DNA from 2 places in the Paenibacillus sp. NPDC058174 genome. Region 1 is predicted to be linked to the other one. Evidence: riboswitches for the same ligand, from Rfam matches in the RefSeq annotation. Region 1 holds a riboswitch; the other holds the start of a gene.
The links. A riboswitch is a leader RNA that binds a small molecule or an ion and turns the genes downstream of it on or off. The one in region 1 is predicted to bind FMN.
Positions count from the first base shown of each region.

Region 1 (3,207 bases):
AACAGGCTTACCGTCCAGCAGGTCCTTTAATGCTGCTTCAATCGTATCAAACAAGCCTTCTTGCAGCCCTTCTTCTTGTCGGCTCATTCTGCATCCCTCCTCGTCCCTCTATCTTCTGCAACCCGTCTCTCTTATATAAATCCGTTTTCGCTTAAAAAAGCAGCCGTCAGTTTTCCGTTTCCGCTTTTGGTCGGAGATGCGGCCCCATGCGAATCGCCTCTGCCGAAATGAAGCAGATGATCGACATATTTGCCGATAACGTCGCATTCGATATTGACTGTCTCTCCCGGCTTTTTGCCGAGAAGCGCCGTCTCCTTAAGCGTATGCGGAATGATGGAAACCGAGAAGCCATCCTTCCCGGCGTCAATGACCGTCAGGCTGATGCCGTCAATGGTGACGGAGCCCTTCGGAATGATATAGCGCAGCAGGTCGCTGTCCGCCAGCCGGATCGTGAACACGACGGCATTAGCATAAGGCTCCCGGCCCGTTATAATACCGGTTCCGTCCACATGCCCTTGCACGATATGTCCGCCAAAGCGGCCGCCCGCAAGCATTGCCCGTTCTAAATTGACAGCCTGCCCGGGACGAAGGCGGTCCAGATTCGATTTGCGGTACGTTTCCGGCATAACATCTGCCGTAAAAGAGCCTTTGGCATATTCCGTCACAGTCAGACATACGCCGTTAACCGATATACTGTCGCCCAGAGCCACGCCGTCTGTTACGATGGAAGCCTCTATCGTCAGCACCATCGCTTCGCCCCGCTTCGACGCCTGACGCATCGTGCCGACTTCCTCGATAAGCCCCGTAAACATGGGCAGCCCTCCTAACTAGTGTTGACTGTACGCCGGATAACCGGCAATACATATATCTTCGCCTGCCATCTCCACTGCTACACGTTCCAGCTCGATGGCTTGCGCCATTTTCTCGAAGCCGTCGAACGTAAAGGTTCCCGGAGCTTGCAGACCGCCGATAATTTTGGCTGCCATATAGATCATGATTTTGTCGATAAGTCCCGCTTCCAGCATCGCGCCGTTCAGCTTGCCTCCGCCCTCTAGCAGGATCGAGCCGATTTCCGCTTCGCCTAGCTTTCTCATCGCTTCCTTCAAATCAACATGCTCGCCTTCGCCAGCTCTTACAAGCTCTACTCCAGCCTCTTCAAGCGCAGCTCCTTTAGCTTGATCCGCTCCTTCTGTCGTCAGCACAAGAGTTCGTGCCGAACGGTCGGTAACCACTCTAGCGTCCAATGGAAGTCTCAGCTTGCTGTCGACGATGATGCGTACCGGATGAATCGCCGGCACCTCCGCCCTTGTCGTCAGCATCGGATCGTCAGCAAGCACCGTTCCGATGCCGACCATAATCGCTTCATGCTGATGGCGCAGCGTATGAACCTGCTCCCGGGCTGCAGCGCCGGTGATCCAGCGGCTGTCGCCAGTACGGGAAGCGATCTTTCCGTCCAGCGTGCTCGCCGTCTTCAACGTGACGAAAGGCAGCTTTGTCGTAATGTACTTGTTGAATTTCTCGTTCATCGAACGAGATTTCTCCTCCAGCAAGCCCACCGTCACTTCAATTCCCGATTCCCGCAGCCTTTCCAGTCCGCGGCCTGCTACCTGCGGGTTAGGGTCTGTAGCGGCAACGACGACGCGGGCTGCTTTGGCGGCAATAATCCGCTCGCAGCATGGAGGCGTTTTGCCGAAATGGCTGCAAGGCTCCAGCGTCACATAGACAGTTGCTCCCTCTGCCTCGTCACCCGCCATCTGCAGGGCGTGCACCTCGGCATGCCCGGTTCCCCGCTTCAGATGCATGCCTACCCCGATGATTCGTCCTTCTTTCACAACTACGCAGCCAACAACCGGATTAATGCCGGTCTGTCCCGCCGCTTTGGCCGCAAGCTCAAGCGCTAGGCCCATATAGTAAGAATCATTCAAAACTTCCATGAACGCAAAAACACCCCAATCGGCTGAGTTCGCCAAACGGGGTGACAGGTGATGAGACTGCTTCGATTGCATAACGAATAGATCAATTCAAACAAACCTATGTCACTTGTGAAAACCGGCACAAGCAAATAAGCATGTATGGATATGCATGCGAATCAGATCTCCTTCTCCCATCCAGACTTTACTGTCGGTCCCGGATTTGCACCAGGTCCACCGTTCCGTGCCAGTGTGCGCGCTAGCGCTCCAATCTGGTACAGCCCGGGTCACGGACTGACGAGCGCCGCCGCATAGAGGTTGACCTCAAATGCCCGCATCGCCCGATCACCGCCGGTTGGGACTTTCACCCGACCCCGAAGGAAAACTGCTATTTTTTAAATTGATACTGCTAATGTTAAAATCATGCCTTTCTGCAGCGTAAAAGTCAAACTGCAACAAGAACGATTACATTGATGAAATGTTACCACTGTAAAAATGAAATTGCAAGGTTTTTCATCTCTCGAAAGTTTAGTTGCTAACAAAAAAACTGCAACGCAAGGGTTGTCCCCTCACGTCACAGTCTTATTTAAACATTTGTTAAAGTGAATTAAACTTCGTACACTTCAACTTTTTGCATTTTATCGCGGCCTTTGAATGCATCTACATGCTCCATGCCTTTGCTTACTTTGCCGAAAACGGTATGTTGGCCGTCCAGGTGCGGTTGCGGCTGGTAACCGATGTAGAACTGGCTGCCGCCAGTGTTACGGCCGGCATGCGCCATTGCAAGGCTTCCGCGCTCATGCTTATTCGGGTTGATCTCGCAGTTGATTTGGTAGCCAGGGCCGCCAGTACCAGTACCGTTAGGGCAGCCGCCTTGCGCGACAAAGCCCGGAATAACACGGTGGAATACGAGACCGTTATAGAAACCATCGTTAGCCAGCTTCTCGAAGTTAGCTACTGTGTTGGGAGCGTCTTGATCAAACAGGTCGATTACGACCTCTGCGCCGTTTTCTAATGTGATTTTTGCTTGTTTTGCCATGTGTAAACATCAACCTTTCTGCATCGAATAACTCTACGTTACCAAATTTCGCCCTTACTTCGCAAGTTCTGCTTTGCGAAGGCGTGCAGGAATAACGTCGTTAACGACAATGTTGTCGAGTGATTCGCGTTGAACAGCCAGGTCAGCTTGCCCGTCTTTAACGAATACGACAGCCGGACGGCGGATACGGTTGTAGTTGCTCGCCATCGCATAGTTGTATGCGCCTGTGCAGAATACAGCGAGCAGGTCGCCGATATT
Region 1 covers NZ_JBHVUY010000001.1:1,442,454-1,445,660, forward strand. The annotation lists gene ACFVVF_RS06530 (bifunctional 3,4-dihydroxy-2-butanone-4-phosphate synthase/GTP cyclohydrolase II) at 1-87, opposite strand, end outside; gene ribE (riboflavin synthase) at 132-812, opposite strand; gene ribD (bifunctional diaminohydroxyphosphoribosylaminopyrimidine deaminase/5-amino-6-(5-phosphoribosylamino)uracil reductase RibD) at 828-1,934, opposite strand; FMN riboswitch at 2,093-2,296, opposite strand; gene ACFVVF_RS06545 (peptidylprolyl isomerase) at 2,518-2,949, opposite strand; gene lysA (diaminopimelate decarboxylase) at 3,004-3,207, opposite strand, start outside.

Region 2 (3,207 bases), 1.4 Mb from region 1:
CGCCTGTACGAGGGCGTTAGTCTTCGTCTTCATTGCATCGGTGGACACGTAATACGAGATCATCTGTACGATCAATACCGGCAGCAAGCTAACCAGCATGAACGATACGATAAGCTTATTGCGGTAGCTGAAACGCCATTTTCTGGCTGCCAATCTGGACTCCCCCTTCGATTCGACACCTTTCTTTCATTAACATCTAACCTCAACAAACCGATAAAATGCAACCGTTTTCTTTTTATTGTACTTAGGACCTCAGTCCTGAAAAGACTGCACCGCGGGCTGGGAGCTGTGTTCTGTGCGTGCAAAGTTTATGTGATTCGGCATAAAAAAATCGCCGTGCTGGCGCAGCGGCGAGGAGATTTTACAAAATATGAGGCGGTTGCTCTATAACGCTATTTTTGAAGCGGCTGCTCCTTGTCCTGCTGTCTGGAGATGAAGAATAAGGTGACCCAAATGAGCAGGAAGCCTGTCAATTGCGCTGGCGTAATAATTGCTTTGAACGCGATCCAGTTCAGCAGCACGCCGACCATAGGGAAGCTGAGCTCCGCCAAAGTGGCGTAAGATGCTTTGATTTTGCTCAACCCTTTGTAATAAAGCAGCAGGCTTAGCAGACCCGGCAACAACGCTTGAAGCAGCAAATTGATCAGCACCGCGAATTGCTCGCCCGTACCTGCTGGAAACTTCCATATGGCGCCTTCAGACACGGTAATGACGAGCAGCAGCGGCAGCGCCAATACGAAGCGAAGCGAGGTGACAGTCTCATATTTCATCGTGCCAAGCAAGTAACGGCCCATTACGGTAGAGCCGCCCCACAGCAGCGCTGCACCAAGCGACAGCAGACTGCCGATTTGCATCAAATCATTAACATGGGTAAACGGCAGCGAGAAACCGAAGGTTAGCAAATATGTGCCGGCGACTGCCGCAAGGAACAGCGGGCCAATAAATCGAGGCAGTACTTCCTTCAGCAGCACTCTGGCCAAAATAATTGCGAACAGCGGCTGAAGCTTTTGAAGCAGCAGCACCGCATTGGGGTTGCCATGCGCCAGCCCCAGCGTGAAGAGAATGGTCGCCAGTGCCGAGCCGCCCCATGAAATAAAGAGCAGCGCTCCGACTTGGCGAAGCGATGTACCGCGCAGATCGGCGCGGTTTTTCCACAGCACGGGTGCTGCAGCTGCAAACAGAATTAAATGCTCAAGCAATACAATTTGCGTGGAAGTGAGCGACTTCAGCAGCAGGATGCGAAACACCGGATCGATGCCCCACAGGGCAGCTCCGATAACGACTAACCAAAACTCCATACGAACGGGTTTGGTCCGGACAAGCGGTGGTGCAGGAAATGAATGACTCATAATAATTGACCTTTCCGAATCAAGGACCGGGCACAACATACAGCGGCTGCATGTTCGCCAAAAAAGCCCCGATTCACGCGAATACGCGAATCGGGGCTGCCCAAATAAAGCTGCGAAAACAGAAGCTGCGTCAAAATTGAGCGCGCTTGCCCGCATCAGTACTTGTGATCTTCTTCCATCCGGACTATACCGTCGGCCTTGGATTTGCACCAAGTCAGTCCCCTTGCCGTAGTCGGCTCAGAGAGTCGCGGGCTTCGTTCAACGAGGAACGTTTACCGCCGGTCAGGAGTTTCACCCTGCCCCGAAGATCCTTATTCATTTGATGTGTAGTAGTTGTTTTGTACCGTTTACGAACGGAACGTTTGTAAAGCATAGTATCACAGTCGGAAATGAAAAAGCAAGCACAATTTTCATTCCTGCGATCTCGCAGCACGGCGAGTGATGTTCGTCGGTTGCTTATCTAACTGTTGCTTAAAGTAATCTGCGTGTTTGTATGCCGTAACTTCCCAGACTTCCACTGACGATCAGCCGCCAAAGGGGAATCAAAATGCAAATGTGCATTTTGATAAGGCCAAAACTCCCCAAAATCGCTATCAAAATGCAAAAATACATTTGAAATCGCTCAATTTCGGCTTATGTAAGCTTTTCAGCACAATCAACCTGCACTTTTACATTTTGACGCCATAAAACGCCGAAGAAGCCGCCAACAACCTGCACTTTTACATTTTGATTCAACATTTCTATGACAAACCCGGAGAATCAAACTGCGCTGCAGTGTCGCCGTATGCTGCTGATAAAGCTTCATGATGCCTTATAGCGAACCAGCTTCGCAAACTAACGAACTGAACTTCGCTACAGAATGCGAGAATAACTCTGCCATTCCGCACAGCGAACTAAATTTCGCAATTCGCGAACCTAGATTCATGGAAAGCGAAGTTTGGTTCACTGTAGAGACAGATATAACAATCTGCAGGGTCTCCAGCGAAAATAGCTTCGTTAAAAAGCGAACGAGCTTCGCTATTTTTGACTGAAGCCCCAGCTTCCCCTAAAACATCAAAAAGGCGTTCCGAAGAACGCCTTCCTGACTCTGCCACACGCTGCTTAGTTAATCGTCACAATAAATCCGTTCTGAATGTAATTCACATTCGGATTAGCGATATTGCTCGTCGTCAGGTTGTTGAACGTTGCCGAGCCATTTCCGGTATAAGTGTAGATGGCTGCACCTTTATGCGGCGATGTGAAGCGGGACGTCTCGATGCCGTCTAAGCCCGTGCCGTTGATGTTAATGTTGTTGAACACGATATTTTCGAACCCGCCGCCATAGCCGAATTGAATAGCGCTGCGCTGGGTGTTGATGATATCGATGTTAGAGAACGTGACGTTTTTAATGGAGTCGTTGGAAGCCTCCAAGTCGATTGCGCCCCGTTCGCCATTATACAGATCTTTACTCGTGCCGCTGTTGATAATTGTCGTATCCGAGAACAAAATGCCCGTATTATTCTGGAAATGATGTCCTGGGAATACGGTATTCATACGGATGCCGGAGCCTCCAACCGTATCGACAATCAGGTTGTTCGTCGCTTTGTGGCCGCCGCCGCCAAAGAAGGCGATAGCTGCCGCGCGCCAGTTGTTCTCAATTGTGTTGAAGGAGAACGTATTGTTTACGCCAGCAGGCGCTCCGTTGACATTACTCGTCCATACGGCGAGTCCGTCATCACCGTTATTGCGGATGCTGCTGTTGCGTACAGTCGAATTGCTCGTTCCTTGCGCAAAGTTGATGCCGTCTGCAAGGTTATTCCGCACGCGGCTGTTTTCGATCAGAAGATTATCGGCGTAAATCGCAGGCGTATGCGCATAA
Region 2 covers NZ_JBHVUY010000001.1:65,230-68,436, reverse strand. The annotation lists gene ACFVVF_RS00250 (sensor histidine kinase) at 1-153, opposite strand, end outside; gene ACFVVF_RS00245 (DMT family transporter) at 393-1,349, opposite strand; FMN riboswitch at 1,513-1,662, opposite strand; gene ACFVVF_RS00240 (discoidin domain-containing protein) at 2,451-3,207, opposite strand, start outside.
Region 2: linked by a shared signal. The riboswitch ahead of ACFVVF_RS00245 (DMT family transporter) and the one ahead of ribD (bifunctional diaminohydroxyphosphoribosylaminopyrimidine deaminase/5-amino-6-(5-phosphoribosylamino)uracil reductase RibD) in region 1 are both predicted to bind FMN.